Linked DNA regions of Frondihabitans sp. PAMC 28766. The main gene of each other region encodes a partner of the protein of the gene in region 2 in a complex. Links are inferred from orthologs where the notes say so. Each region holds a gene or a part of one and is shown on either strand. Other genes may lie near its edges.

The links.
Region 1: the proteins of AX769_RS01440 (region 2) and trxA are in contact, whole or in part, in an NMR structure (PDB 2IPA), measured with the Bacillus subtilis proteins. The link is inferred for Frondihabitans sp. PAMC 28766 from one-to-one orthologs.

The regions. Positions count from the first base shown.
Region 1 is NZ_CP014513.1:852,139-867,526, reverse strand. Bases 8,205-10,906 are described here. They hold trxA (thioredoxin), read right to left. Parts: upstream 9,868-10,906; coding sequence 9,541-9,867; downstream 8,205-9,540. Other genes in these bases: trxB (thioredoxin-disulfide reductase), read right to left, coding at 9,929-10,906; AX769_RS04140 (PLP-dependent aminotransferase family protein), read right to left, coding at 8,205-9,405. Also shown: rpmH (50S ribosomal protein L34), read left to right, coding at 337-474; AX769_RS04190 (ribonuclease P protein component), read left to right, coding at 504-884; membrane protein insertion efficiency factor YidD, read left to right, coding at 923-1,261; membrane protein insertase YidC, read left to right, coding at 1,266-2,258; AX769_RS04175 (R3H domain-containing nucleic acid-binding protein), read left to right, coding at 2,263-2,904; 16S rRNA (guanine(527)-N(7))-methyltransferase RsmG, read left to right, coding at 2,941-3,579; AX769_RS04165 (ParA family protein), read left to right, coding at 3,652-4,566; AX769_RS04160 (ParB/RepB/Spo0J family partition protein), read left to right, coding at 4,566-5,525; AX769_RS04155 (hypothetical protein), read left to right, coding at 5,613-6,290; AX769_RS04150 (GNAT family N-acetyltransferase), read left to right, coding at 6,454-7,002; AX769_RS04145 (D-alanine--D-alanine ligase), read right to left, coding at 7,033-8,007; more of AX769_RS04140, read right to left, coding at 8,101-8,204; more of trxB, read right to left, coding at 10,907-10,912; murein biosynthesis integral membrane protein MurJ, read right to left, coding at 11,057-12,754; AX769_RS04120 (DUF6049 family protein), read right to left, coding at 12,751-15,036; AX769_RS04115 (CCA tRNA nucleotidyltransferase), read left to right, coding at 15,107-15,388. UniProt on the Bacillus subtilis protein: Participates in various redox reactions through the reversible oxidation of its active center dithiol to a disulfide and catalyzes dithiol-disulfide exchange reactions.
Region 2 is NZ_CP014513.1:303,432-318,918, forward strand. What follows is about bases 5,968-8,768. They hold AX769_RS01440 (arsenate reductase ArsC), read right to left. Parts: upstream 7,673-8,768; coding sequence 7,262-7,672; downstream 5,968-7,261. Other genes in these bases: AX769_RS01435 (serine/threonine-protein kinase), read right to left, coding at 5,968-7,028; AX769_RS01445 (metalloregulator ArsR/SmtB family transcription factor), read left to right, coding at 7,760-8,128; AX769_RS01450 (metalloregulator ArsR/SmtB family transcription factor), read left to right, coding at 8,136-8,498; AX769_RS01455 (cation diffusion facilitator family transporter), read left to right, coding at 8,654-8,768. In the rest of the region: AX769_RS01405 (NADPH-dependent FMN reductase), read left to right, coding at 113-688; AX769_RS01410 (GntR family transcriptional regulator), read left to right, coding at 727-1,341; AX769_RS01415 (MFS transporter), read left to right, coding at 1,483-2,904; AX769_RS01420 (ABC transporter substrate-binding protein), read left to right, coding at 3,001-3,900; AX769_RS01425 (ornithine cyclodeaminase family protein), read left to right, coding at 3,900-4,907; AX769_RS01430 (aspartate/glutamate racemase family protein), read left to right, coding at 4,904-5,617; more of AX769_RS01435, read right to left, coding at 5,676-5,967; more of AX769_RS01455, read left to right, coding at 8,769-9,523; AX769_RS01460 (MBL fold metallo-hydrolase), read right to left, coding at 9,547-10,260; AX769_RS01465 (TetR/AcrR family transcriptional regulator), read left to right, coding at 10,314-10,865; AX769_RS01470 (mycofactocin-coupled SDR family oxidoreductase), read left to right, coding at 10,979-11,833; AX769_RS01475 (SDR family NAD(P)-dependent oxidoreductase), read right to left, coding at 11,891-12,604; AX769_RS01480 (acyltransferase), read left to right, coding at 12,723-13,901; AX769_RS23570 (hypothetical protein), read left to right, coding at 13,957-14,124; AX769_RS01485 (VOC family protein), read left to right, coding at 14,249-14,602; AX769_RS01490 (hypothetical protein), read left to right, coding at 14,861-15,274; AX769_RS01495 (TetR/AcrR family transcriptional regulator), read left to right, coding at 15,279-15,487. UniProt on the Bacillus subtilis protein: Catalyzes the reduction of arsenate [As(V)] to arsenite [As(III)]. In vitro, can dephosphorylate para-nitrophenyl phosphate (pNPP).

The DNA.
Region 1 (15,388 bases), 550 kb from region 2 along the record:
AGGCCGGCGAGGACGGAGCGCCAGAGGCCCTGGACCGGGTCGATCGTGCTCGTCAAGGTGTTCTCGCTTCTATTGCCTAGGGTGTTTTTCCACACACTTGTCCACAGGGACGGGTGAAGAAACCCACCTTAGTTCGACACGGCGGGGGGAGCGCAACCGGAGTTCTCCCCACCTGTGGATAATGGTCGTTTTGCCCTCACGTTTGACCGCAGCCTTCAGCTCGCGTAGTTTTAACCAGTTGATTTCAGCCACCTTTGAGCTGACAAGACTTCTCGGACTGCGGCTCGTGTTTCCAACGCGGCAAGCTCGGTCCCCTTTCCTTCTGGAGACGAAACGATGAGCAAGCGCACCTTCCAGCCGAACAACCGTCGCAAGGCCAAGAAGCACGGCTTCCGCGCCCGCATGCGCACCCGCGCCGGCCGCGCCATCCTCGCCGCTCGCCGTGGCAAGGGCCGCACCGAGCTCTCCGCGTAGCCAGCCCTCTTCGCAGGGTCGAGGCTCTCGTGTTGGCCCGCGCCAACCGCATCGTCCGCGCAGACGACTATCGCAACACCGTGCGTCGTGGCCGCAAGTCGGTCACGGCGCACTGTGTCGTCTACCGGCGGGTTCGTGCCGAGGGCGACGAGGACCGCTTCGGCTTCATCGTGTCGAAGGCCGTCGGCGATGCGGTCACGCGCAACACCGTGCGCCGTCGCCTCAAAGGCGTGGCCCACCAGATCCTGGTCACTGACGCCGCTCGACTCTCCGCGGGATTCTCCCCTGAGAGAACGGACGTCGTGATAAGGGCACTGCCAGCCACTCTCGGAGTTCCTTGGTCTACCCTGCTCGAAGAGGTCTCGACAGCTCTGAACAAGGGCGTGACGGCAGGAGGTGAGAGTCGGTGATCCATCTGCTCTACACGCTTGCGCTGATCCCCCGAAACATGTGCGTCGCGATCCTGCGGGTCTACCGGGCGGTCATCTCGCCTCTGTACGGTGACGTCTGCCGCTACTACCCGAGTTGCTCGCGCTATGCCCTCGAGGCGATCCAGCAGCACGGCGCAGTCAAGGGCATCGCTCTGGGTCTCTGGCGCATCGTGCGCTGCAACCCCTGGGCGAAGGGCGGAATCGACGACGTGCCTCACACTCACCACCACCGTTACACGGTCACAGCCCACGGCTTCGTGACTGCGAGACCTGAACTCGCCGCCGGCACCGAACTCGCCGGCAGCCCGGTTCTTGCTACCAGCCCTGTGCAGCTGCACAGCCCCAGGAAGGCCTGACCCCATGCTTGATTTCATCGGCACGATCCTCTACCCCATCCGCTGGGTGGTGGAGGCGATCCTGGTGTTCTGGCACTGGGTGCTCGTCTCGGTCGGCATGTCGTCCACCTCGGGTCTCACCTGGGTGCTCGCGATCGTTCTGCTGACGATCATCGTCCGGATCTGCCTCATCCCCATCTTCGTGCGCCAGATCAAGAATCAGCGCCGCATGATGGAGGTAGCGCCACAGCTGAAGAAGATCCAGGACAAGTACAAGGGCAAGAAAGACCAGTTCTCTCGCGAGGCCATGTCGCGCGAGACCATGGCCCTCTACAAAGAGACCGGCACCAATCCGCTCTCGTCGTGTCTGCCGCTTCTCATCCAGATGCCGGTGTTCTTCAGCCTCTACACCGTTCTGCACAACGCTCAGACCGGCAAGGTCGGCATCGGCCTCCTCAACAAGGCCCTCTCGCATTCGTTCGCCAACGCGAGCCTCTTCGGTGCTCCGCTGCACGAGACCTTCACGCACTCCGACGCCATCCAGGTCAAGCTCATCGCCGGCGCGATGATCATCCTGATGACCGCCTCGCAGTTCTACACACAGCTGCAGCTGACCTCGAAGAACATGTCGCCCGAGACCAAGGCGAGCCCGATGTTTCGGCAGCAGCGCATGCTCCTCTACGTGCTCCCGCTGGTCTTCCTCTTCTCAGGTCTGAACTTCCCTCTCGGCGTCATGTTCTACTGGCTGACCTCGAACTTCTGGACCATGGGCCAGCAGTACATGGTGATCCGCAACAGCCCGACACCGGGCAGCGACGCGGCACTCGCCCGCGAGGCCAGACTCGCGAAGAAGCACCAGGAGCGCGAGGCGCGTGGCAAGAACAACCCGATCACCAGCGGCCCCGGCCTCACCTCGTTGACCGAAGTGGCTGTGACCGAGGCCGAGGCGCCGAAGCGCGTCACGACGCAGCGCGTGCAGCCGGTCGGCAAGAACCGCTCCAAAAAGCAAGGCAGGTAGCCAGATGTCTCTCACCCCGAGGGCCGACACCCCGCGCACCGACGACGACGAATCGACTGGATCGCAGGATCTCGTCGAGTCGCCCGCCACTCCCGACCAGGGGTCAGCAGCGGCGCGGGTCGACCAGGCTGAGGGCGCGGACCTCGACGAGGGCACTGATCTCGACGAGGGCGCGGATCTCGACGAGGGCGCGGATCTCGACGAGGGCGACATCGCCGCCGACTACATCGAAGAGCTGCTCGACATCCTCGATCTCGACGGCGACATCGACATCGAGACGCGTGGCGGCCGGTCGTACATCTCGGTCGACTCGTCGGGCGAGAACGACCTTCACCTGCTTTCGAAGCCGGACACCGTCACGGCTCTTCAAGAGCTCACGCGCATCGCGGTGCAGACCCGCACCGGCGAATTCTCACGGCTGATCCTCGACGTCGGTGGCTCACGGGCCACGCGTGAGCAGGAGCTCACGGCTCTCGTCGACCGAGCCGTTGCCAAGCTCGACGAAGGCGCCACGGCGGCCTCGCTGCCTCCGATGTCTTCGTACGAACGCAAGCTCGTGCACGACATCGTCGCCTCGCGTGGTGACTTCTCGTCGGAGTCCGAGGGTGAAGGGCGCGACCGTCACACTGTTGTCACCCGCGCCTAGTTCGTATTTCATGTATCACTTGGTCGAGGTTGTTCGATGACGGATGCCGTCGGCGTGCTCGAAGAGGAACCCCCGGCCGCCGCGTCCCTCTTCGGCGACAGGATCGACGTCGTCCGGCAGTACACACGTGATCTGGCGAAGTACGGCGAAGAGCTCGGCCTGATCGGGCCTCTCGAGCTCCCGCGGCTATGGACTCGCCACGTGATCAACAGCGGCCTGTTGGCTCCGCTGTTGGTCGCTGGTCGTGTCGGTGACATCGGCTCGGGGGCCGGCCTTCCCGGTCTCGTGCTGGCGGCTGCACGACCAGACACGCACCTCATCCTGATCGAGCCCATGGAGCGTCGCACCGACTGGCTGCGAACCGAAGCCGATCGGCTCGGCCTCACCAATGTGGAGATCGTTCGTGCGCGTGCCGAGGAGGCGACGATCTCGCCGTATCTCGACCAGGTCACCGCGCGTGCGGTCAGTGCTCTGTCGAAGCTCATCCCGATCGCTGCGCCGCTCGTCAGGACGGGCGGCCAGGTGCTCTTCCTCAAGGGTGCACGGGTGACCGAGGAGGTGATCGCGGCGCGGAAGGCGATCGCTAGAAACCACCTCGTCGATGGCGAGGTGCTCGAGCTCGGTGTCGGCTTCGTCGAAGAAACCACGCGCGTCTTTCGGGCTACAGTTGACTGACTCGCGGCGCTGACCCTGAGGCCGTCCTGGCCTCCGATCAGTCCGTTTCACGTGAAACATTGCGATGCGGAGATTCATCGGGTGACTACAGCTTCTGACGGTTACGACGCGACGACGCCCCTGGCTCGTGAGCTGGCCGACCTTTCTCGCCGCCGAGAGGCTCTGGCAGTCGATACACTTCCCAAGCCGTCGCGCACTCGCGTCATCACCGTCTCGAACCAGAAGGGCGGGGTGGGCAAGACCACCTCGACGGTCAACCTGTCGGCGGCATTGGCACGCAATGGTGCTCGTGTGCTGGTAATTGATCTCGATCCTCAGGGCAATGCGTCAACTGCGCTGGGTGTCGAACACCGAGCCGAGACGGCCAGTGTCTACGATGTCGTGGTCGGTGAGTCGGCGATTGCCGATGTGATCCAGAAGAGCCCGGAGTTCGACGAGCTGTACTGCGTCCCCTCGACCATTCACCTGGCCGGCGCCGAAATCGAGCTCGTCTCTCTCGTGGCTCGCGAGCAGCGACTCCGAACTGCGCTCGACACCTTCCTCTCAGCTACCGAGGCTGCGTCCAATCGATTCGACTACGTCTTCGTTGACTGCCCGCCGTCACTGGGTCTTCTGACGATCAATGCTTTCGTTGCAGCGCAAGAGGTGCTCATCCCCATTCAGTGCGAGTATTACGCGCTCGAGGGCTTGAGTCAGCTTCTACGGAACATTCAATTGATCGAGAAGCACCTGAACCCGGTGCTCAAGGTGTCGAGCATCCTCTTGACCATGTACGACGGCCGCACCAACCTGTCGCAGCAGGTGGCCGCTGACGTCCGCGAGCACTTCCCCGCCGAGGTCCTCCGCACGATGATCCCCCGCTCCGTACGCATCAGCGAGGCGCCCGGCTACGGACAGACCGTCATCAGCTACGACACCAATTCGCCCGGCTCCCTCTCGTATCTCGAGGCGGCTGCCGAGCTTGCACACCGAGGAGCACCCGAATAGTGGCTACGAAGAGAACCGGCCTCGGCCGCGGTATCGGCGCGCTGATCCCTGTCGCCGATGACTCGCAGGATCGGCCCGTCGATGTCTTCTTCCCCGCGCGAACGCAGACGGCGGAAGAACTCGTGGCAGTACCGGGGGCACGCCTGGCAAGTCTCAACCCCCTCGACATCGTGCCAAACGCGCATCAGCCCCGCACGGAGTTCCGTGAGGAGGAGCTCTCCGAGCTGGTGGCATCCATCCGCGAGGTGGGCGTCCTGCAGCCGATCGTGGTGCGTGCAATCAAGGGCGCGGGGGCGGGTCAACCGCAGTACGAGCTGGTCATGGGTGAGCGGCGTCTGCGTGCGACGAAGGAGCTGGGGCTTGCGACGATCCCGGCGGTCGTCAAAGACACCGCCGACGACGCCATGCTGCGGGATGCTCTGCTCGAGAACCTGCATCGGGCGCAGTTGAATCCGCTGGAAGAGGCGTCGGCGTACCAGCAACTCCTGGCCGACTTCGCCATCACGCAGGAGGAGCTCGCCTCGCGCATCGGCCGAAGCCGCCCGCAGGTGACGAACACGCTGCGTCTGCTTCGCCTCCCCTCCCCCGTGCAACGGCGGGTCGCCTCGGGCGTCCTCTCGGCCGGCCACGCTCGCGCGATCCTGTCGGTCGTCGACGCGGCCGGCATGGAACGGCTGGCCGACAAGATCGTAAATGAAGACCTGTCGGTGCGCGCGGCCGAGGCTGCTGCTGCTGCCATTACTGCCGCGCCGGGTTCGGGGGCGTCGAAGAAGAGTCCGGCCCCGAGTGCGACGCAGGGTCACCTCAACGAGGTCGCCGAACGGCTAGGCGACAGGTTCGATACTCGCGTGAAAGTGAACCTCGGGGCGCGCAAAGGGTCGATCACCATCGACTTCGCCTCGATCGGCGACCTCAACCGGATCTTGCAAGAAATGGGCCAGGATCCCTACGGTCAGTAGCCCTCTGATCAGGGCATTCGCTGGGATCGTTGCTGTACGGCGATCTGACGTGGTCCCTGTGGGTTGGCGACTCCGCCGAGTGCCCTCGTGAGGGGAGATCGCGCGCTTCTTTCGACCGATCCTGAACTTCCACGACTTTTAGCCCATGGCTGGGTCGCGATCGCTGAGTCGTTTGGTGCCCGGCTGCACCTGGACCCTGTGTGCGGGTTGCTCAGCGAGGAGACGAGCACCGTCATCGCCAACCTGCGCAGTGCGGTCTCCTCCCCCGGGGTCTGGGAGTACTCGATCGTCGAGCTTGATCTGCCATGGTCACAACAGGTCAGGATGCTGGATGCCCAGACGGTCGACGACTATCCGGGTGAGGCCGATGCGACGCGTCACGCGCGCCTCAGTGAAGATGCGCTCGTCGGGCTGTTCGGTTCCTCCAGGCTGTTCGGCGCTCTGACCGTGGCGCCCGAAGCATCGACCGCAACGGGAGGTGGTGGCCGAGGCGAGTTGATTGCGTTCTCATCCGTTCGCTCCGTGGGGGACGGTGTCATCGAGACCGACTTCACTGCTGTCCACCGGGATCACCGAAGAAAAGGCCTTGCTGCTGCGCTGAAGGCGGCGTCCGTCCTCGCTGCGTGGACCGATGGTCATCAGGAGTTCCGCACGGGTGGGTCTCGTCGTAATGAAGGCATCCGGGCGGTCAATCGGCGGCTGGGCTACGTCGAGACAGAGCGCTGGATCACTCTGCGAGACCCGAATGTAGCGGTGGCTGACTGACGCTGTTCTCAGCCGGGGAGATTGTTTCACGTGAAACATCGACCCGCGCCGGCCCTGGCAGTAGTCAAGCCAGTGGCTGCGTCACGAAGATCTGCGGGAGACTGAACCAATGCGACATGCACCTCTGGCCGTGACTACCGCGCGCCTTCGCCTGGATCCCCTTTTGCCCAGTGATGTCGAGGACGTCTTCCGTATCTACTCTGACCCCGCAACTTGGAAGCACAGCCCTCACGATCGGTTTACAAGCAGAGAGCAGGCGGTTCGGCTGGTCGGCAATTCGCAGCGAAGCCATGGCTCCTTGGGGCTGGGCACCTGGGCGATTCGCCTCGGAGACGCGGGCTTAGACGCACGCCTTACGGAGGAGACGTTTGTCGGGACCGGCGGTGCGCTCTTCTACGAAGAGCCGGGGATCTGGAATCTAGGCTACCGGTTGGCTCCCGAGGCGTGGGGGCGGGGATTCGGCACTGAACTGGCTGAGGCAGCCGTCGTAGCTGCGGGACAAGTCGCTCCTCACATTCCGGTGACTGCCCGGGTTCTCACGAACAATCCGCGTTCCGTTCGCGTGCTGGAGAAGGTAGGGCTGAAGCTGCTCTGGGAGGGCCCGACAAAAGACGAGAGGCCCGCCGAAGAGAGGACGCCACCGCTGAGGCGGATCTATGCGGACCGTCGACTACCGGCGCACGCCTTCGACTGGCTCATCGATCACGCCTGAGCATGGTTTCACGTGAAACACTGCGATGGATTACGCGCGGTGGTCGGTGATGGCTTTCTGGGCGAGCTCGGCATAGACCCAACCGAGGTCGTAGCCGGCATTCTCGAGGGCCTGAGGCACGAGTGAAGTCTCGGTGAGGCCCGGCAGCACGTTCACCTCGAGGAACCAGGGGGTGCCGGCGCCATCCACGATGATGTCGACGCGGGATAGGTGACGAAGACCCAGCGCCTCGTGGGCTGTGACGGCGGCGGTGGCTGCAGCGGACGCAACGTCGTCGGCGAGCCGCGCCGGGGTGAAGAATCGCGTCTCCCCCGCGTTGTAGCGAGCCTCGAAGCCGTAGAAGCCAGAGGTGGGGACGATCTCGACAGCCGGCAGCGCTCTGGGGCCGTCGCCCGTGTCGAGCACGCCGATGGCGATCTCAGTGCCGACGATCTTCTGCTCGACGACGACGTCTTCGCAATACGTGTAGGCGTCGACCATCGCGCGCGGCAGTGCCCCCACCTTGTCGACGACGGTGACGCCCTGGGCCGACCCCCCGCGGGCCGGCTTGACGACGACGGGGATCGGGTGCTCGTCGGCGATGGCCTCGAGCACGCTGGCCGCACCGAGCTCACGGAAGGCATCGTGTGACAGCGTGATGCTGCGGGGTGTACGGATACCGGCGCGGGCGACTAGGGCCTTCGCGGTCGGCTTGTCCCAGGCGAGGCGCGCGGCGGTCGATTGTGACCCGACGAACGGAATGTCGATGGCTTCGAGAAGACCACGCAGGGCGCCGTCCTCGCCGCTCGCCCCGTGAAGCGCGGGCCACACGACATCGGGGCGAGTGTCGCGGAGGTGGCCCAGCAGCGTCGCGTCCGGGTCTCGGAGCTCGACGGTCAGACCGTGTTCGATGAGGCTGTCGGCGACACGGCGACCCGACCGCAGGGAGACGTCGCGCTCATGGCTGATGCCGCCGGCGAGGACGGTGACGGTGCGGATCGGCTCGGGAATCAGTGGCGTGGACATCGTGATGGGGCGCTTTCGGTGGAGAGACCAGGATGGAACGGTGCGCGGTCGCGTCAGATCGCCACACAGCCGCAGAAGATCAGAAAGTGCTGATCAGATGGTGTTCGGCGGAGGCGTCGTGACGTTCTGCCTCGTCGGGATCGGCGTGGTGAGCGTCGCCCCCGAGAAGGTGCGCAGCAGATCGAGTTCGCCGTTGATGACCGTGGCCAGTCGGGCGATGCCGGTGCGGATCGACTCGGGAGTCGGGTAGCAGAACGACAGGCGGATGTTTTGGGCCCCCTGGCCGTCGGCATAGAAGGCGGTGCCGGGCGTGTACGCCACGAGCTCTTTCACGGCGCGAGGCAGCATGGCCTTCGAGTCGAGCTCGGTGGGCAGCGTGAGCCAGACGAAGAACCCGCCGTCGGGCTTCGTCCACGACAGCGACGGCAGGTACTCCCCCAGTGCGGCGAGCATCGTGTCGCGGCGCTCTTTGTAGATGCCGCGGAACGTGTCGATCTGACCCTTCCAGTCGGCCTGGTCGAGATACTCGGTGATGACGAACTGGCCGAACGAATTCGGCGAGAGGGTGGCCGATTCGTTGGCGAGGATCAGCTTCTCGCGAATGGCATGCGGGGCGAGCGCCCAGCCGACCCGGAATCCTGGTGCCAGGGTCTTCGAGAACGACCCGAGGTAGATGACCCCCTCGTCGTCGACCGAGCGCATGGCCTGGGGTGCCGGCTTGTCGAACGCGAGCAGGCCATAGGGGTTGTCTTCGAGCACCAGGATGCCGTTCGACCGGCAGATGTCGAGGATCTCAAGACGGCGGGCCCACGTCAGCGTCACACCGGCAGGATTGTGGAAGTTCGGGATCGTGTACAGGAACTTGATCGACCGGCCCTCGGACTTCAGCCGAGCGATCGTCTGACGGAGTGCCTCCGGGTTCAGGCCATCGTCGTCCATGTCGACGTGCGACACCTCCGCCTGGTAGGCGCGGAAGACTCCGAGCGCGCCCACGTAGCTGGGGCTCTCGGCGAGCACGACGTCGCCCGGGTTGATGAAGAGCCGGGTGACGAGGTCGAGGGCCTGCTGGGATCCTGTGGTCACCACGACGTTGTCGGCGCTGCCGCGGATGCCCTCGAGTGCCATGATCTGCATGATGTGCTCGCGGATCGCCGGGGTGCCCTGGCCCGAGCCGTACTGCAGGGCCATCGGGCCGTTGTCGTGCATGACCTTCTCGATCGCGCCCATGACGAGCTCGCGAGGCAGCCCCGAGACGAACGGCATCCCGCCGGCCAGAGAAACGACCTCGGGGCGCGAGGCGACGGCGAACAGGGCTCGCACTTCGGAGGCGCTGAGGCCTGCCGTGCGGTCTGCATAACTGTCGTACCACGGATCGAGGTTGGTGCCCTGGTTGGTCATGGAAGTGCCCTGTTCTGTGAGGGGGTGTCTCGAGGTTATAGGAGCGAAAGGAAAGTGACGGGGTTTTAGCTAGGCGCAGCACAGAGAAAGCCCGCCCAGCGTGGATGCTCGGCGGGCTTTCCGTGTGAGTGGCAGTTACGCCAGGAAGTCCGCCAGGTCGGCCTCGAGGGCCGGCTTGGGCTTGGCGCCGATGATGGTCTTCGCCACCTCGCCGCCCTTGAAGACCTTCATCGCGGGGATGGAGGTGATCTGGTACTTCATGGCCATCTGGGGGTTGTCGTCGACGTTGAGCTTGACGATCTTGATCTTGCCGGTGTTCTCGGACGCGATCTGGTCGAGGATCGGCGAGACGGCGCGACACGGGCCGCACCATTCTGCCCAGAAGTCGACCAGGATCGTCTCGTCGGAGTTGAGGACGTCGGCCTCGAAGCTCGCGTCGGTGACTGCGGTTGCGTTGCTCATGTGTTTCCCCTTTCGTGGAGAGTGGAGTCGGTGAAGCGGATGAAGACGGAGGGCCGGAGCGCTAGGCGCTGACGGTGACGGGCTCGACCGGGTCGGCCCCGACGGCCTGGTCAAGCAGGTCTTTTGGGAGGCCGGCCAGGTAGTGCTCGGCGTCGAGGGCGGCGACGGTGCCGGAGCCGGCAGCCGTGATGGCCTGTCGGTAGGTCACATCGATGACGTCGCCGGCGGCGAACACACCGGGGAGGTTCGTCTTGGAGGAGCGACCCTCGACCGCCACGGTGCCGTCGGTCGTGAGGTCGAGCTGGCCGTGGACGAGGTGGACGCGCGGGTCGTTGCCGATCGCGATGAACAGGCCCTCGAGGTCGAGCGTCGAGGTCGAGCCGTCGACGGTGTCGGTGAGGACGACGCCGCCGGCCTTCTCGTCGCCGGTGATCTCGGTGACCTTCTTGTTCCAGACGAACTCGATCTTGTCGTTCGCGTAGGCACGATCTTGCATGATCTTCGAGGCGCGAAGGCTGTCGCCGCGGTGGATGACGTAGACCTTGGTCGCGAAGCGGGTGAGGAAGGTGGCCTCCTCCATCGCGGAGTCGCCGCCCCCGACGACTGCGATCTCCTTCTGCTTGAAGAAGAAGCCGTCGCACGTGGCGCACCACGAGACGCCGCGGCCGGAGAGGCGCTCTTCGCCCTCGATGCCGAGCTTGCGGTAGGCGGAGCCCGTTGCGAAGATCACAGTGAGTGCTTCTTCGACGGTGCCCGAGCCGAGGGTGACCTTCTTGACCGTGCCGGTGAGATCGACCGAGGTGACGTCGTCGAGCAGGACCTCGGCGCCGAAGCGCTCGGCCTGCTCCTGCATCTTGAACATCAGGTCGGGGCCTTGGAGGCCCTCGGGGAAGCCGGGGAAGTTCTCGATCTCGGTGGTCTTCATGAGCTCACCGCCCGCTTCGACGGACGAGGCGACGACGAGGGGGTTGAGACCGGCGCGGCCCGCGTAGATCGCAGCGGTGTAACCGGCGGGGCCGGAACCGATGATGATGACCTGGCGCATCTGGCACCTTTCGTGAGTGCGATGCCCGGAGTATCCGCGCACCTGAGTCGTGAAACGCATTCTACCGACCGCTTATTCCGCGCTTCATGGGTGCTCCCGGTCGCGACGGCGACGCAGGGCGAGTGGGCCCTAAAGGCGTCAGGATCAGCGACGTCGAAGGCGGCGGAGGACGGGTCGCGTGATCGCCGACAGCTCGGGGATCCGGGCCGCCGTGAGCAGCACGAAGTACACCACCGCCATGACGGCGCCCCCGACGATGATCGTCACGAGAGCCCGGAAAGCACTGTCTTGCCCGAATCCGTGGGGGTTGTAACCACCCATACCGGATACGACAGCCAGACCCACCAGTCCGGCGACGACCGAGAACACCAGGTATTGGACGTGCCGCCGCACGATCCACCGGCCGTCCATGCCGCCCAGGCGCCTCGTGACCATCCGCAGCGCCACGATGGTCTGCGCGATGCCGGCGATCGAGGTCGAGATCGCGATGGCGACCGCGATGTGGTGCGGTGAGACGGCGGCCGCGCAGATGCCCGCCGCGATCACGAAGATGACCGACTGGACGAGCTGCAGGAAGAAGACCGTGCGCTGCTCGTGGAAGGCGAAGAACACCCGCTGCAGGAGGAACAGCATGCTGAAGAAGACGAGGCCCGGCAGATACGCCAGGATCACCGCGGCCATCGCCGTCACGTCGCCGAACTTCACCTCGTAGAAGCGGGCGAACGGGAAGGCCACCACCGCGAGGGCGATGGTCGAGAAGACCAGGAACATGCCGATCGATCGCATCGACTCCGAGAGGTTGTTGCGGACGGCACGGAGGTCTCCGCGATCCGCGTGCGCCGTCATGCTTGTGAAGTAAGCCGTCGCAATCGACACCGTCACGATTCCGTGCGGCAGGAAGAAGATCAGCCACGCCGCTGCGAGCGTGGCGTTGGAGGCGCCCTGATCGCTGCCGAGGGTGGCCACGCGGCTCTGGACGATACCGGCGAGCTGGGTCACCAGGATCAGCGCGAACATCCAGCCCGCCGCCCGGCCGGTGTCGCGGAGGCCTACGCCGCGCCAGCGGAAGTCGGGCTTGAACGAGAGCCCCGCGCGCCGCCAGAAGACGAGGAGGAAGCCCGCCTGGGCTGCCACTCCGAGCGTGGCAGTGCCGGCCAGGATGACGGTCTTGCCGGTCGTCCAGTCGTCGACCAGCGTGTTGCGCGACCCGAACGCCACGACGAACACGACGAGGCCGAGGATCGACACGACGTTGTTGAGCACCGGGGCCCAGGTGAAGGGCCCGAAGATCTGCCTCGCGTTGAGGATCTCGCTGAGCAGCGAATAGACCGCGTAGAAGAAGATCTGCGGCAGGCACCAGTAGGCGAAGGCCGTGGCCAGCGCGATGGCACGAGGGGAGAACCCGTCTCCGCCCGATCCTGCCTGCTGGGCGTAGACATTGACGAGGATGGGTGCGGCGATCGTGGCGATCAGGGTGATGATCGTGAAGGCGACGAGCCCCAGGGTGACGATCTTGTTGATGTAGCGCTGGCCGCCGTCGGGGCCGCGGCTGGCCCGCACGATCTGCGGCACCAGCACGGCGCTGAGCAGACCGCCGGCGACCAGCGCGTAGATCGTGTTGGGCAGCTGGTTCGAGAGGGCGAACGCGTCGGCGACGCCCGAATAGGTCTGACCGATCGCGTAGGCGAGCACGGCCGTCTTCGCGAAACCGAGCACGCGAGAGACGAGCGTGCCGCTGGCGAGGAGGGCACTGGCCCGGCCCAGGCTGCGGGTGCGGACAGGCGCCCGCTCGAGGGCAGGATCCGGCTCCTCGGCCCCCGCATACCCGGCTGCGTCGGTCACGCGTCGGCCTCGACGGAGGTCGGCTCGCCGTCGCCGTCGCCGCCGCCTGTCTTGCCACGCCGGCGCCGCACACTGCGGTAGATGCCGCCGCCGAAGAGCAGGACCACGGCGATGCCGAAGACGAGGGTGATGACGGTCTCCCAACCGGCCTGCACGTTGATCATCACCTGCGACGGCGTCGAGATCGCGATGCCCTGCCGGCTCGACAGGCTGAGCGTCAGTGTGACCTTGCCGTTGGCGACCGACTGCACCGGCACCGTGATGCGCTGCTGCGACTTCGGCTGGATCGTCACCGGCAGGTTGTTCTTCTCGACGGTGAGCGAGTAATTGGACGGAACGACGCGCAGATAGACGGTCGCGGCCGACGCGGTGTCGTTCTGCACGTAGAGCGGCAGCGACGATCGGTCGCCGAGGATGTTGATGGTGCTGCCCTGCACGACCGAGACCTGCGTCGTGGTCGTGGCGACTGCTGATCCTGCCTTGCCGATCTCGGTCGCGAGCCCCGAGGGGTTGCCCGCCCAGGCGGTCGAGGAGAGCGCCAGTGTCTGCAGCCGGAACTTCGCCGTCACGAGCGTCGGCGTGGCCAGGGCGGTCGCGAACTGGTCGAGGGCCATGTCGGATTTGACGAGCGGCATCAACGCGTCGACGCGGCTGTCGGCCGCGGTGCGCGACACGAGGCTGCCCGGCGCCGGGCTGGCGGCGGCTGCGTCGGTGAGGTGGATGCTCTTCGACCAAGTCAGCTTCGACAGGGCGGTGAGCGCCTCGGTGAGCCGCGGCTCGGTCGTCGCCCAGTTGCGATCGAGCGTGGCGAAGAGGGTGACGGCATTGCTCGGGCGCTCGTGCGCGAGAGTGGCGAGCTCGGCCGAGAGCTCGGCCATGTCGGCTGAGAACTCCTCCTCGGTGTTCGCCGAGGCCGAGTCGCGCAGCAGGCCCGACAGGTCGGCGTCGGAGACGATCGCCTTCGTCGACCCGATCGTCGTCGCGGCGTTCGCCCCGTCGCCGCCCGACACCTTGACGTTGGCGCTCGAGAGGATCGTCGTCGTGTCGCCGCTCTTGGCGAAGGCCGCGAGGTCGTCCGACCCGACCGTGTTGTCGAGCGGCCAGGCCACGCCCTTCAGTGTGTAGTCGAATGCGAGCAGCGACTGCGTGGTCGGCACCGACGAGGTCGGAGGGATCGTGGTCGCAGTCGGTGCGGGTGTGGCGGTCTTGGTGGCGGGCGCCGTCGGCTTCGTCGCCGTCTTGGTCGGTGCCGCCGTCTGCCCCGGGGTCGCGGGGGCCAGGTTCGACTCGTAGACCTGCGGGTCGCGAGCCTGCTGCGCCGCGATCTGGGCCGCGAAGTCGATCGGGCCCGGCAGGGTGACCTCGCCGGCCTGTCGCAGGGCCGAGATGTCGGCGTCGGCATACGCGAGGGCGAAGGTCTCATTGGGTGCCGACTCGAGCCTCTGCAGCCAGACGATGGCCGAGGGCGGGGCGTCGTTGCCGAGGATGCGGATCGACGCCAGGATCATCGGATCGATGCCGAGCGCGACTTCGCGGCCTCGCACCGCGTCGAGTTCTTGGGTCAAGACGCCGTCCGTCGACGTGTAGTTCGCGAGGGCCTCGCTCGAGATCAACCCCGTCGTCGACGCCGGCACGGTGATCGGCACGGCGACGGCGAGTTTCGTCGGCGCGAAGCTGACGCCCGGGAAGTAGACGACGCTCGAGTGCTGCTCGGTGAGGGGCGTGTCGTTCACGGCGTAGCGGGCGCCGAAGGCCTTCGCCCCCCAGTCGCTTCCGGTCAGCCCGAGGGTGTCGGGTGGCAGCGTGATCGAGATCGGGCTCGCGGTGGTGCCGGCCGGGATCGCGGGCACCTCGACGCTCGTCAGGTACGAGCCGAGGGCGTCCGTCGTGTCGTTGGCAGGGCGGGCGAACCAGGATTCGATCTGCGAGCGGCTCGAGAAGGTCGCCTTGTCGAGATAGACGGTCGCGACGCCCGCCTCGAGTGCCTGCGAGGTGCCGTTGTGCACGGTGATCGTCGCCGTGAGGGCGCCGTTCGACTTGACGATCCCGTTGTCGCCCGGGGCGAGCGACATCGTGACCGCGGAAGAGGAAGTGGAGGTGGAGACCGGCGTCGCCGGCGTGCCGGAAGCCGTGGTGCCGGGCGCTGTCGCCGTCGACGCGGGCGTCGCGTTCACGCTGCTCGCGACCGGGGTCGTCGCCGCGGTCGCCTCAGTGCCCGGCAGGCCGACGGCAAGAGCGAGGGCGGCCAGGGAGGCGACGGCGAACGCGGACAGAGATCTCATGAGGCATAGCGAGTCTAGGGAATGACGTGCCAGGAACCTGGATGCTGTGCCTGTGGCATGCTGATGCGTCATGGATACCGTCGCCTCGGCCGTCGAACGGCTCGATCACCTGGCGGCCACCCCTCGTGTCGACCTCTTGGCCCGTGCCTTCGAGAAGGCGGGCCACGAGCTCGCCCTCGTCGGAGGCCCGGTGCGTGACGCCTTCATCGGCCGGCCCGTGAACGACTTCGACTTCACCACGTCGGCCAGCCCCGACGAGATCCTCGCGATCGTCGTCCCGCTCGCCTCGGCGCACTGGGACGTCGGTCGGGCCTTCGGCACGATCGCGGCGCGGGTCGACGGCGAGACCGTC
Region 2 (15,487 bases):
CGGAAATCGGGACTATTCGCAGCGTCTGCGCGTTACGCACTGACGGTAACCGAAAACGGCGATCCGTATTCCCGGTCGGGATGCGTCGCCCGAACCGCTCAGAAGGAGCACCATGACCAAGATCGCGATCATCATCGGCAGCACCCGTCCCGGCCGCAACGGCAAGGCCGTGGCCGACTGGGCCTACGCCCGGGCCGCCGAGCGCACCGACGCCGAGTTCGAGCTCGTCGACCTGCGCGACTTCCCGCTGCCGCACTACGACGAGGAGGGCTCGCCTGCGCGCAGTACCTTCGACTCCGATCAGGCCGTGGCCTGGACTAGCAAGGTCGCCGAGTTCGACGGCTACGTCTTCGTCACGCCCGAGTACAACCACTCGACCACCGGCGTGCTCAAGAACGCGCTCGACTACGTCTACACGGAGTGGAACAACAAGGCCGCGGCGTTCATCAGCTACGGCGGCGCCGGCGGGGCTCGCGCCGTCGAGCACCTGCGCCTCGTGGCATCCGAGCTCATGATGGCGACGGTTCGCGGGCAGGTCGCCCTGTCGCTCTTGACCGACTTCACGAACTTCACCGAGTTCACACCGGCGCCCTACCAGCTCTCCCAGCTCGACGCCGCACTTGACCAGGTCGTCGCCTGGTCGGGTGCGCTGGCGCCGCTGCGCGTGGCCCAGCCCGTCCAGGCCTGATCGGCGACTCGGCCGGAGAGCGCCATTAAGATCGACACGTGGAGTCCAAACCCGCGTCCGTCTTGAAGGCCCTCCGAGCCGAGATCATCGCAGGGACGCTCGCCCGCGGCACCCGCCTCAAAGAAGACGCCATCGCCGAGCGCTTCGGGGTCTCGCGGGTGCCCGTCCGCGAAGCGCTGCGGCAGCTCGAGACCGAGGGCTTCGTCGTCGCCGAGAAGTTCAAGGGCGTCACGGTCGCCGACTCGTCGTCGGAAGCGGTCATCGAGCTCATGCAGATCCGGCGTGGGCTCGAGGTGCTGGCGGCCGAGTTGGCGGCAGGACGCCAGGGCGGAGACAGCGCCGACCTCTTGCGTGCGGTCGTCAACGAGCAGCGCTCCGACCAGGAGGTCGAGGCGCAGACACCCCGTTTCTCCTTTCACCGACTGGTCGCCACCGCATCCGGCAACGACCACCTCGAGCCCATGATCGAGCGCCTCATCCACCAGACCGCGTGGGCGTTCGAGCGCGTGACGCAAGAAGAGGTCGCCTCGAGCGGCGGCGACCACGCGGCGGTCGCTAACGCGATCCTGCGCGGTTCGACCGTGCAGGCGGGCCTGCTGATGGATGAACACCTCCGGCGCGACGAGGCGATGTTCCGCGCCCTCGACAGCTAGAACGTATACGAAACAAAGCGTTTCCTGCTCGAAACCAGCCGGAAACACCTTTTCGTATACAAAAGAGTGTCCCCGGATGCGATACTGATTCTGATGTCAGCGATCGCTCCTCCACACCTCTTTCCGTGCCTGGAGTTGCAAATGACTGCTGTGACCCGCTCCACCGCTCCGACCCGCTCTTCGATTCCCACCGACGCCTCCCCCCGCAACGGCGTCGCCTCCGCTCTCGACTCGATCGGCTTCACCCGTGCCCAGTTCGCGGTGCTGATGCTCATCCTCGCCGGCGAGTTCTTCGACACCCTCGAGCAGAACTCGGTCGGCGCGATGGCCACCAACATCAAGACGTCGCTGAGCATCGGCGACGTCCAGCTGACCACGATCAACACGGCGACCGTCGTCGGCGGCCTCATCGGCCGCTTCGTCGCCGGCTGGCTCGCCGACCGCTACGGCCGCCGCTTCTCGCTCAGCCTCAACCTGCTCGTCTACACGCTGGGCGGCCTGCTCAGCGCGGTGGCGTTCAACTACGACATGCTGCTCGTCAGCCGCCTCATCGTCGGCATCGGCGTCGGCGGCGAGTTCATGATCGGCATCGCGATGCTCTCCGAGATGGTCGCGACCCGCTTCCGCGGCGGCCTGATCGCGACGATCAACGTCGGCGCCGGCGGCGTGGGCAACTTCATCTCGTACGGCTTCTTCCTGCTGCTCCTCGGCCCGCTCGCGGCCCCGCTCGGCGGCAACGACACGGTCTGGCGCTGGTCGTTCGCCCTGCTCGCGATCCCTGCCCTGTTCGTCGTCCTCTTCCGTCGGCGCCTGCCCGAGACCCCGCGCTGGCTGCTCTCGAACGGCCGCGTCGACGACGCCAACCGCTCTCTCGCGATCCTGGCCTCGAACAGCCTGAAGCCGTCGGCCGACGCGAAGTCGCCCGTCACGCTGACCCAGGCCGACCTGCCCCCGGTCGCCCTGCACTCGTCACCCGCCGCCGTCTTCCAGCGCCTCGTGCTGCGTCGCACCATCTCGATCGGCATCGCGTCGTGGATGGCCTTCGGGTCGCAGGTCACCCTGAACTTCCTCATGCCGACCCTGCTCGTCGAGCGCGGCTACTCGGTCTCGCAGAGCCTCCTCTACACGATGATCATGAACATCGGGTCGCTGCTCGGCTGCACCGCCGCGGCTCTGATCGCGAACCGCGTGGGCCGGAAGGCGGCCGTCACGACCGCCGGGATCCTGGGCTGCCTGACCGCGCTGGCGTTCGCCGGGTTCGGCAACGACACCGCGCTGATCCTGGTGCTCGGCGCCCTGTTCCAGTTCTTCACGATGGTGACGAACACGACCCTCGCCGCCTGGACGGCCGAGGTCTACCCGACCGCGATCCGCGCCTCGGGAGCCTCGATCGTCAACGGCATCGGCAACATCGCCGGCGCGGTCATGCCCTTCCTCGCGATCGCTCTCTACGGCCACTTCGCCTTCGCCGGAGTCTTCAGCCTCGCCGCGGTCATGTATCTGATCCTGGTCGTCGCGTCGCGCTTCGCCCCGAGACCCGGGGCCGCTCGCTCGAAGACGTGAACGAGAACACCCTGGCGACCAGCCGGGCCTGAACCCACCCCAGGCGGGCCGGAACCTCCGGCCCGCCCTCCGACCTCGAACCCTCTGGAGGAACACATGGACACCCTGAAGATCTCTGCGACCGCGAACGGCCTCAACTACCTGCCCGAGTACGTCGCCGACCAGGGCGGCCTCTTCGCCGAGCGCGGGCTCGCCGTCACCGCCGTGGCTCGCGACCCGTGGACCGGCGTGCTCGACGACATCGAGTCGCGCGAGGCCGACCTCGCCCTCGGCGGCCTCTGGGTGCCCGGAATGTACGCCGGCATGCCGCGCAAGCTCTCCGTCGTGGGCCAGCTCAACCACAAGTTCCCCATGACGATCGTCGCCCGCACCGAGACCTCGCCCGTCGGCCTCGACTGGCTGGCCGGCAAGGTCGTGCTCGCACCCGGCGCCGGCGGAAGCGCCCCGTACGAGTTCACCGCGGGCCTCATCCGCGAAGCCGGGCTCGACGTCTCGGCGACCCGCTTCGTGCGCGACCTGTCGACCGCGATGCTCATCGAGCTCTACCAGGGCGGTCTCGGCGACGCGATCATCCTCGACCTCGTCTCGGCCGAAGAGCTCGTCGCGGCGGGCGGCGGCGCGATCGTCTTCCGTCACCTCGACGCCGGCGGAATCATGCCCAACAGCGTCTACTACACGCTCACCGAGCGCGTCGACGAGCTCGGCGACCGCGTCGACCGCTTCATGGACGGCATCGCCGCAGCGATGGTGAAGATCACCTCGCACGACGCGGATGCCGAGATCGAGGCGGTCCTCGCCGCCCGCTGGCCCGGCAAAGACCAGGCGCTCCTCCGCAAGGCCGCCGACGAGATGGCCGAGGGCGGCGTCTGGGACTCCGCCGTCATCGACCGCGACGCCTCCGACCGGTGGATGCGGATCCTCTCCGAGGGCGGCCTCGTCACGCATCTGCCGTCGCTCGAAGAGCTTCTGGGCGCCAGCAGCACGGTCACCGCCTGATGGCCCTCGTCCTCGGCGCGTCGGAGATCGGCGCTGTCATCGGGGCCGTCGACGTCGTCGAGGCCGTGGAGTCCATCCACCGGGATCTCGGCTCGGGCGCCATGACGCAGCCGGCACCGGTCGCGCTCACCGGCTTGGACGACGCCGTGTTCCTGCCCATGGCGGTGCGCTCGGACCGGCTCGGCCTGGTTGCCGTGAAGCTCATGGGCGACATCCCCGAGAACGGCGATCGCGGCCTGCCGACGCAGCGCTCCACGATCCTGGTCTCGTCGGCGGTCACCGGACAGTGCGTGGCCGTGCTCGACGGCATGGCCATCACCCGGGCGCGGACGGCCGCGACCTCGGTGGTGGCCACCCGGCACCTCGCCCGCCCCGACAGCAGCACTCTCGGCCTGATCGGCCTGGGCAATCTCGCCATCGAGCACGCCCGCCGGTTCGCCGCGGTGCGGCCGTTCGACCGGATCGTCGTCTGGTCGCGTTCGTCCGGCACGATCGACCGCTTCTTGCAGGAGGTCGGGCGTGACCTGCCCGCCCGGTGCGTCATCGCGTCGAGCCCGCAGGAGGTCGTCGACGAGTCGGACGTGCTCTGCACGCTGACACCCTCGATCGATCCGATCGTCCACGGAGCCTGGCTGCACGAGGGCCAGCACGTCAACGCGGTCGGTGCGCGCCCCCGCGCGAGCCACCGCGAGCTCGACGGCCGAGCCATGGCCCGCGGCACCGTCTTCGTCGACAGCCGCGCGACGGCGCTCGCGAAGTCGGGCGATCTTCTGGTCGCCCTCGCCGAGGGGTCGCTCAGGCGAGAGACGCCGCTGCCCGAGCTCGGCGAGGTCATCGCCGGCACAGCACCGGGCCGCTCGAGCGACGACGAGATCACCGTCTTCGACTCCGTCGGTCTCGGGGCGCAGGATCTCGCGGTCGCGGCTCGCGTGATCGACCTCGCCCGTGAGCTCGGCATCGGCACCGTCGCGCAGCTCTCGCCGGCGTCGAAAGCGGTGATCTCGTGATCCGGATCGCTGTCGTGAACTGCAACACGACCGAGTCCATGACCGAGACCGCGGCGGCCCGAGCGAGGCTCGCCGTCGGCCCCGACGTCGAGATCGTCGGGATCACGCCGGCGTGGGGCGTCGCGTCGGCCGAAGGCTGGTACGACAGCTTCATCAGCGCGGCCGCCGTCTTGCAGACGCTCGAGACGCTGCCAGTCGACGTCGACGGCGTGGTGATGGCCGGGTTCGGCGAACACGGGCGCGAGGGTGCCCGCGAGCTGCTCTCGATCCCCGTGGTCGACATCACCGAGGCCGCCGCCCACCTCGCCATGCCGCTCGGCCGCCGCTACGGCGTCGTCACCACCGTGCGCCGAGCCGTCGGGCAGATCGAGGACAGCCTCACCACCGCGGGTCTCATCGACCGGTGCGCTGCGATCGAAGACACCGGTCTCGGTGTGCTCGAGCTCGACGAGGACCCTTTCGCCACCGCAGAGGCATTCGTCGCCGCGGGGCAGCGCGCCATCGCCCGCGGCGCCGAAGTGATCTGCCTCGGCTGCGCCGGCATGGCCGGCCTCGAAGAGCACGTGCGGGACCGCCTGCCGGTGCCCGTGGTGGATGGAGTTGCCGCCGCCGCCGCCCTCGTCGAGACGCTCATCCGCCAGGGCCTCTCGACCAGCAAGATCGACTCGTTCGCCACACCTCTCGCGAAGCAGCGGAGCTGGAGCGCCTGAGCGCGGCGGAGAGTGGAGGGCCGGTCGCGACGTCCCCCTGTCGATCGCCACGGAACGGTCACTTGTTCTTGCCGTGACCTTTGCCCTGCCCATTCCCGTTGCCCTGAGTCGGGCTCTTACCGCTGCCGGCGGGAATGCCCACGGCGGGAGTGGACGTCGTCGGGATGCCGGTCTGCACCGTCGGAGCCGCAGTCTGCACCGTCGACGGCACCGGTTGGACCGGATTCGGTGACGACGAGACTGCAGGGGCAGAGGATGTCGAAGCCGGTCCGGTCGCCGGCGAGGAGGGCGCCGTGGGAGACGTGGAGACCTTCGCGGTCGCAGGGGAATGGTTCGACGCCACGAGCACCGTCGCCGAAACGGCGAGGACGATGATGAGCGCCGCCACACCGCCCGCAATGCGCACGCGTCTGGAGAGGCCGAGTCTCGGTTCGCCCGCACCCTGGTCGGATGGCAGCAGGGCCGTCGGCGTCGTGGAGGCGTCCGAGGGCATGGCCTCGGCCGTCATGACCTTGGTGGGCGCGAGCCCCTCCGATTCGCCCGCGAAGCCAGGGTTGCCGAGTGTCGCGGGAAGCTCTTCCGGTGCCGCGAGACGCTGAAGGACTTCCCGCGCCGTCGGCCGGTCCTCGGGTGCGAGCGCGGTCATGGCGGTGAGAAGCGACCTCCACCGGTATCCGAACCCGGTCGGGATCTCGGGGCTCCTGTTCATGCGCGCAGCGAGCGTCTCGGTCATGGACCCCGGGAAGGGGTGTCTCCCGGTCAGTGCTTCGAGGAGGACGAGCCCGAGAGAGTAGATGTCGGAGGCCGTCGTCGCGGGTCGTTCTCGAGGCTGCTCCGGGCTCAGGTACGCGGCCGTACCGACCATCATTCCCGTGGCGGTCAGCGTGCTGGCCCGATCGGTCAGGATGGCGATGCCGAAGTCTGCCAGCTTCGCGTCGAAGGGGCGCAACGCGACGACGGACGGGCCCAAGAGCACGTTCCCGGGTTTGATGTCGCGGTGCACGATGCCGGCATCATGGATCACGACCAGCGCTTCGGCGAGCTCGGTCGCCAGGACGACGACGTCCGCCTCGGCAATCGCTCCTTCACGGAGACGCTCGCCCAGCGACGGCCCGTCGACCAGCTCCATGACGAGGAACGTCTTCTCTTGCCCGTCGACGAGGGTCGTGTCGGCGTCGAAGAGGGTCACCAGACCCCGGTGGCTCAGAGACGCCAGCATCCGGATCTCGGAACGAGCCCGATCGGCGCCGACCGCATCCGCGTCGAGGAACGACAGGATCTTGACGGCGACCGATCGATTCAGAACGGTGTCCTCGGCCCGGTAGACCGTCGACATGCCGCCCCGCCCGAGCGGCTCACCCAACCGGTACCGGTCGGCGAGCAGAGGAGTGGGCGGAGACGAATCGGGCACAGGGAAGTCTTACTCCGGTGGCGACGCTGAAGCTCTCACCCGGGAGCTCGCTCGGCGCGTCCGCTTCGACCATGTGAGCTTTCGAATATGAGCCGAGGGTGGCTTCTCGGAGGAAGACCCCCTTCGCCGTTCAGCGGAGGGGGTCTGGTAGTGGTTGGTGGCGCTTAGCAGCAGCCCTCGCAGCACTCGTCCATGGGGTTCACCTCCTCGGTTTGTCGGCAGAAAATGTGGTCTCAGACGGCTTCGGGCAGGAGCCCTGCGACGAGTTTCTCGACACGCGTCTTGATCTCGTCGCGAACGAGTCGCACCTCGTCGAGGGGGCGGCCGGCAGGATCCTCGAGCTCCCAGTCCTCGTAGCGCTTCCCGGGAAAGACGGGGCAGGCGTCGCCGCAGCCCATGGTGACGACGACGTCTGAGTCGCGCACCTGCTCGGTCGTCATCAGCTGCGGCACTTCCTCGGAGATGTCGATGGCGACTTCGCGCATCGCCTCGACGGCGACCGGGTTGACAGAGGTCCCGGGTTCCGAGCCGCCGGAGCGGACCTCGACGGCGCCCCCCGACAAGGCTCTGGTGAAACCGGCGGCCATCTGCGACCGCCCTGCGTTGTGAACGCAGACGAACAGGATGATCGGCATGTCGGTCATGGACGGCTCCCTACATTGACGGTTGTCGATGGACCGAGTCTCACCCATTACATTGATGGCTGTCAATGCATTCGGTATGGTGTGTGCATGTCGACCGCGGAACTTCTCCCCCTGACCGTCCTCGGGGCATGCTGCTCTCCGTTGACCAAGCAGCCCATCGGCGCCGAGGACGCCGCGAGTCTTGCCCGCGTCCTGAAGGCAGTGGCTGAGCCGACACGGTTGCGCCTGGTGTCGATGGTCGCCTCGCACCAGGACGCGGAGGCGTGCGTCTGCGATCTGACAGAACCACTCGGCCTCTCGCAGGGCACGATCTCGCACCACTTGAAGATCCTGGTCGACGCGGGGCTTCTGACACGCGATCAGCGCGGCACCTGGGCTTATTACGCGCTAGTGCCGGGCGCGCTCGACTCACTGGCCGGGCTGCTCGCCAGCGCCCGAGGGGAAAGCGAGGCATAATCTGCGTATGCACTTGAATACGCAACTAAGCGGGCTCGATTCCGACTCCGAATATGTCGAGCTCGCCGTCGAGGTGTTCGCGATGCTTGCGGATGCCACCCGGGTGCGGATCATCCTCGCGTTGAAGAACGCCGAGGAGATGTCGGTGAACCACCTGGCCGATGTCGTCGACAAGAGCGCGCCCGCGGTGTCACAGCATCTTGCGAAACTCCGACTGGCGCGGATGGTCCAGACGCGCCGCGAAGGCACGACCGTGTTCTATCGGCTGACGGACGAACACGCATCCGAGCTCGTCATCGATGCGATCAAGCAGGCCGAGCACGTCGTCGGATACGCGCAGCACCACCAGGCCGATGAGGTCAACCGGTGAGCGGGCACTCGCACGACCACGACCACCCGCACGATCACGATCACGATCACGGCCATCCGCACGATCACGACCACCCGCACGGCGGCGTGAAGGGGTTCCTCTACGACCTCTTCGTCCCACACACGCATGACTCGGCCGACTCGATCGACGACGCCATGGAGGCATCTTCCGCCGGCGTACGAGCCCTGAAGATCAGCATGTTCGTCCTGCTCGGCACCACCGTCCTGCAGGCTGTTCTGGTAGGGCTCACCGGTTCCGTCGCCCTTCTGGCCGACACGATTCACAACTTCGCGGACGCCCTGACCGCCGTGCCGCTCTGGATCGCGTTCGTCCTGGGTCGGCGCTTGGCAACCCGCCGGTACACGTACGGCTTCGGTCGAGCAGAAGACCTGGCCGGCATGTTCATCGTCTTCGTCGTTGCGCTCTCCGCTGTCGTCGCCGGCTGGGAGGCCGTCGACAGATTCATCCACCCCCGCCCGGTTGAGAACCCGTGGCTGTTGGTCGCGGCGGGCCTGATCGGCTTCGCCGGCAACGAGTTGGTGGCCCTCTACCGCATCCGCGTGGGCAGGAAGATCGGTTCGGCGGCCCTCGTCGCCGACGGCGTCCACGCTCGCCTTGACGGCTTCACCTCGCTCTCGGTCATCCTCGGGGCCGTCGGCGTCCTCCTCGGGTTCCCGCTCGCCGATCCCATCATCGGACTCCTGATCGCGGTCTCGATCCTGCTGCTGCTCTGGGGCACGGTGAAATCGATCGGATCCCGACTCATGGACGCCATCGACCCCGACCTCTACGAGCGAGCCGAGCGCGCCCTCGAGCATGCCGATGAAGTCCACGCGGTCCGAGAACTCCGGCTTCGTTGGATCGGCCACCGCCTCACGGGTTCAGCGACGATCGAGGTCGCGACTCCCCACCTGCACGCGGCGACTCACATCGCTGATCACGCCGCCGAGCACGTTCACTCGGCAATCGGCAACCTGGACACCTTCCTGGTCACTCCAAAGGAGCATGCGGCAAGCGGGGGCTAAGGGGGACCCGCCACCCGCAGCTGTCAGTCGCCGCGTCGCGCGACGGCGTCCACCGCAGCCCGCACCCCGCCCTTCCAGGGTGCGCCGTGACCGGGGAGCACCCAGGTGGCGTCGGTGGCCAGGATGGACTGCAGCGACACGATGGCCTGATCGGGGTCGTCGGTGAACGGCGCCGGCTGCGGGCCCGTCGTGCCGGTCATGACGTGGCGCGTGGTGAGTCCGTCGCCGACGAACACGGCATCGGCCATGGGCACGTACAGAGCGATGCTGCCCTCGGAGTGCCCGGGAAGCGCGATGATCTGAGGCTCGCCCGGCAGATCGAGCGTCTCGCCGCCGCGCACCTCGACGACGTCGGTCAGCCACGTCGTCCGCAACCCGCCCTTCCGCACGGTGTAGGCGCCGAATGCGAGCAACGGCCCGAGCTTCATGGGCTGCTTCGCGTTCGCCGGCTTGGGTCCACCCTTCGCGCGGGCCGCATCGGCCGCGCCGATGTAGACCGGCACGCCGTGTTCGCGCCGAAGGCGCTCGGCGAAGCCCACGTGGTCGGAGTCGCCGTGCGTCAGGATGATGCCCTTCACGTCGGCGATCGTCAGGCCGATGGACGTGAGTTCGACGTTCAGGTCATGCCAGTGACCGGCCAGACCGGCGTCGATGACGGTCACCCCGGCGGGTGTGACCACGAGGTAGGCGGCGACGATGTCGTTGCCGATGCGGTGGAGCGATGAGGTGAGCTTCATGATGGCTATCGTACGTAGCCATCATGGCTATGGTCAATAGCTATACTCGATGCATGCCTACGCCAGAGAAGACCTCGGTCGAAGCCATCGTGCTCGCAGCGCGCGACCTCCTTGAGCTCGACGGGCTGGCCGGGCTGACGATGAACGCGGTCGCCCAGCGCGTCGGCGTCCGGCCCCCCTCGCTCTACAAGAGGGTCGGCGGCAGGGACGACCTGATCCGGCTCGTGGCGGAGGCGACACTGACCGACCTCGCCCGCCGCCTGGACGCCACCGCCGACCCGGTGGAGCTCGCCGCGGCAGTCCGCACTTTCGGAGGCGAGCGCCCCGCGGCGTTCCAACTGGTCATGACCCCGGGCGCGGGCGTTCCCGTCGCCCGCCCGGAATACGGGGAGGCCGCGAGCCGCGCCATCCTCGACCTCGCCGCCCGTCTGGCGGGGCCCGATCACGCGCTGGAAGCAGCCCGGACACTGACCGCCTGGGTCGTCGGATTCGTCAGCATGGAGCTGAGCGGGGGCTTCACCCTCGGTGGCAGCGTCGACGACGCCTGGCTCTTCGGGGTGACGAACCTGCTCGACGTCCTGTCGACGACCGACCGGGAGGAGTAACTTTATGGCACCGGGTGCCTCAAGGATGATCGCAGCCATCAATGCCGTCGATCCCGGGCACCCGGAGCACGCTCCCACCGAGCGCGCACGTCACTCGCGAAGGAGCGAACGAAATGGGTCTACTCGACGGAAAAGTCGTCTTCATCACCGGCGGGGGCCGCGGCCAGGGCCGCGCTCACGCCATCGTCTCGGCGAGGGAGGGTGCCGACATCGTCTTCGTCGACACCACGAAACCCTTCGCCAGCGTCCCCTACCCGCACACCACGCCCGACGACATCGCCGAGACCGTCAGCAAGGTCGAGGCGCTCGACCGCCGGGTGCTCGCCATCGAGGCCGACGTGCGCGAGCAGGATCAGCTCGACGCGGCCGTCGCCGAGGGCATCGCCCAGTTCGGCCAGATCGACGCGCTCATCGCCAACGCCGGCATCTGGACGCTCGGCCCCGTGCAGGAGATGACGCGCGAGACCTGGCAGGAGATGATCGACATCAACATCACCGGCGTCTGGCAGTCGGTCAAGGCGGTCGTGCCGCACATGATCGAACGTCAGAAGGGTTCGATCGTGATGACCTCGTCGGTCAACGGTCTCGAGGGCGGGCCGTTCTTCTCGCACTACACGGCGGCGAAGTTCGCCGTTGTCGGGTTCATGAAGGCGATCGCGGTCGAGCTCGGCCCGCAGGGCATCCGGGCCAACACGGTGAACCCGGGCACGATCCTCACCGGCATGACCAACAACCAGCAGGGCTACGACATGATGTCGGGCCACCAGGGCGGCACGTACGACGACCTGCTGAAAGCCGGCAAGACGTACGGCATCCTCAAGGGCTCGGGGTTCTTGAACCCCGAAGTCATCGCCAACGCCGCGCTGTTCCTCAACTCCGACCTGGCCTCCAACGTCACCGGCATCTCGCTGCCCGTCGACTCGGGGCACCTCGCGATGGCCGGCATCAACATGGATCCGAAAGACTGAGCGGCACCGACCCGGGGCGCGGCCTGGCCGACGCCCCGGCCGGCTGCTTCGCGCCTGCTAGGCGGCGACTCCGTCGAACGGCTCCTCGCTCGTCCACTCGGCCTGCGGCTGGGTGTGGAGACGCCAGTACAGGTCGGCGATGAGATCAGGATCGAAGAGCGTGCCCGGTTCGACAGCCCCGCTCACCGCCACGCTGACGACATGCACCCCGCCCTCCGACACCTCCGCGGCAAGCATCGTCGCGGCCGACCGCAGGGCCGCCTTGCCCATCGAGACGGTCGCTATCCCCGGGCTCGGGTGGATGCCGGCGCCGCCGCTCGTGAAGATGACGGTGCCCTGCGCTGCCTCCTGCATCGCGGGCAAGAACACCTGCGCTGCCACGATCGCACCGATCACGTCGACCGCGTAGCCCTCGGCGAGCTTCGCCTCGCTCACCGTGAGCAGAGAAGTCGGCTCGAGCATCGCCGCGTTGTAGACCAGGATCGACGGGGGCGTCGCCCGGTCGCGGACCGCCTCGAGCGCCTCCCGCAGAGCGGCCGGGTCGCTCGCGTCGCCGGCCTGCACGTCGACGGTCGGCCCGTCGCTGCCGCCATCGCCGCCGCCGCTCGCGCGCAGGCTCACCGCCAGCTCGCCGAGTCGTGCGGTGTCGCGCGACACCAGCGTCAGGTCGAACCCCTCGCTCGCCAGTCGCCGTGCGACGGAGGCCCCGATGCCGGGCCCGGCCCCGATCACGACGGCGTGCGGACGGTTGCTCTCGGCTGTTTCGCTCATGCCACCACGCTAGCCCCGCCCGCGTGGGCCGCACGGCGTCGCCGTCGTCGCCACCTGGCGCCTTCGCCCCGAACGGGAGGGTTGTCCTCCTTTCGGGGGACCCGTACGGTATCGCACGATGACACTCACTCAGCCCGGCGCGGGCCCCGAAACCGCCGCCAGCGCGCCCACTGCGGCCGCGCCCGAACGCTTCCGTCACCTCGACGGCCTCCGCGGCGTCGCCGCCTTCGTCGTGCTCGTCTACCACGGCGTGCTCGTCGTGCCGCACTTCGCCAACCCCGAGTGGCTGATCCCGAAGGCGGGCGGGTGGGGGTGGTTCGACTACTCGCCCCTGCGCGTCGTGCTGGCCGGCACCGAGGCCGTGATGATCTTCTTCGTGCTGAGCGGCTTCGTGCTCACGCTGCCGGTTCTGCGCCGAGCGAAGTTCTCGTGGCGCGCCTACTACGGGTCTCGCATCCTGCGCCTGTATCTGCCGGTCTTCGGTGCGCTCGTCTGGGCCGCGATCGTCATCACCGTCTTCTCGCGGCACGGCCTCACCCACGACCCGAGCCCCTACCTGCGCGCCCACCCCGAAGACCCGACCGCGCTGAAGCTCGCCCGCGACGGGCTGCTGGTCGACGGAGTCAACTCGCTCGACGACCCGCTCTGGTCGCTGCAGTGGGAGGTGCTGTTTTCGTTGCTGCTGCCGCTCTACGTCGTCCTCGCCGTTCGGCTGAAGCGCTGGTGGCTGCAACTCGTCTTCGTCGTGGCCGCGCTGGCCGCGGTCGGCGCCGTCTCGAATCACCCGAGCCTCGAGTACCTCCCGGCCTTCGCCATCGGCGCGCTCTTCGCCACGGCGCTGCCCCGGCTGCAGGATGCCATCGGCAGGATCAACGGGTCGGCCCGCCACCGGGTCACGTGGTCGGTGCTCACCGTCGTGGCAGTGCTGCTGCTCACCGCCCGCTGGACGATCGGCCCCCGCCTGCCCGCACACCTGCTGGGCGCCACGCAGTTCCCCGTGCTGATCGGCGCCGCTCTCTTCGTCTTCATCGCGCTCGGCTCGGCCGTCGCCAAACACCTGCTGACGCTGCGCGCGGTGCAGTGGCTCGGCATGATCTCGTTCAGCCTCTACCTCACCCACGAGCCCATCGTGATCGCAGTCGCGCAGCTGCTGCCGCGGTCGGCCGAGGGCGCCGCCGTCTTCATCGCGACCCCCGTGTCGCTCGCGTTCGGCTGGCTGTTCTATCGCATCGTCGAGAAGCCGGCGCACCGGTTGTCGCAGGTGGTGAAGCGAAAGCTGACGCCTGTGGCTCACTGACGGCGGGGCATGTCAACCCCGTACCCCGGTGGCAGCGACCGAGTACTCCTGACTCATGATGATCTTCGCGAGGTCCGCGGCGCTCTGGTCGCTGCTCCTGCTGGTCGTGTTCGCGACGCGGCCGAGGCCCGTTCGGCTCGGAGGTACGGCCCCTGTGTCTCGTCGTCCCGACGCGGCCGAGCTCGATCAGACGAGCCTGGAGGCCGGCGACTACCTCGGCTGATCTTCGGCGGCTAGTTGAGCACTTCGGAGACTCCCCCCGGTAGGCAGTCCTTCATGGCAACGGTGCGGTTGCTGCCACTTAGGGGATGCTGCGGTCGGCGTATCGTATGGGCCGAGGAGGAACAATGACGGTCACACGGGTCATTCCAAATCTGCGAGTCGATGACCTCGATGCCGCCCGCCGGTTCTACGTCGACTCGCTGGGCATGGTCGAAGAACCTCTCGGCCTGGAATGGATCACGCGTTTTCTCGACGACTCCACGGGCACCGCCCTGCAGGTGTTCACCCATGATGCAACGGCGCACGAAAATCCGGCTGCGACCGTCAAGGTCACGGATGTCGACGCGACTTACGCCACGATGCAAGCTGCCGGATACGAGATCGTGCATCCACTGGTGACCGAGGAATGGGGCGTGCGACGTTTCTTCGTCCGTCCCCCAGGTGGCGCCGTACTGAACATCGCCCAGGACCACGACTGAGGCGGACCACCACCCACAAGCGGTTCCCGCTTGTCGACGTCCGCGAAACTCGGCAGGTCGCAACCCGCTAGGTACTGGCTGTAATAGCTGCACGAGCTTGCTGCGCCAGAACGGTGATCGGCTCATACACGTCGGACGTATCCGTCCGCGCACTAGTTTCCATGAACGGTGCAGGCCCCGTCCGAATGGCGCCACGATTCGCCGACGGCTGAGGCCGGAGTATTGACCGCTTAGTCAAAATGCATTCATAATGACTGTATGGTCAATAGTTTCTTCGGTATCTCCAGCCGGCAGAGAGCTGTCGCTCTCCCGACGGCTTCACGGCTCGTGGGGGCGTACCTCGTCGCCACCGCGGGCACCGTTGTCGCACTGGTGGTTCTCTCCATCACCGCGCCGGACCGGGCTACGGCGAACGCCTGGGGACACGCGATCATCGTCGCCGTGTTCGCGGTGGTGTTGCCGCTTCGTCTCCGACGCGCGCAGAGTGGCGGACGCGGCGGCATCCGGGCGGTCGGAGTCATCGCAGCCACCCTGCTCCTCGTCAACGTGATCGAGGCAGTGATCCCGGGATTCGTTCCCTTCTGGATGCGGATCGAGATGGTGATCGTCGCCCTCCTCATGGTGGGAGTCGTTCTCGACGTCGTGCGGTGGGCGGTGATGCACAAGAATTGACGTCATGCCTGACGACTCGACAGACGACGTCCCGAAGCGACGCCGGGAGCGTCTCAGCGCGGACGAGCGACGCGAGCAGATCATCCGAGGCGCCAGCGAGACCATCGCAGCCCACGGCTACGCGAACGCCACTCTGACTTTGATTGCCTCGACAGCTGGTGTTGCCAAAGGGTTGATCTGGCATTACTTCGACGACCGCGACGACGTGATGGA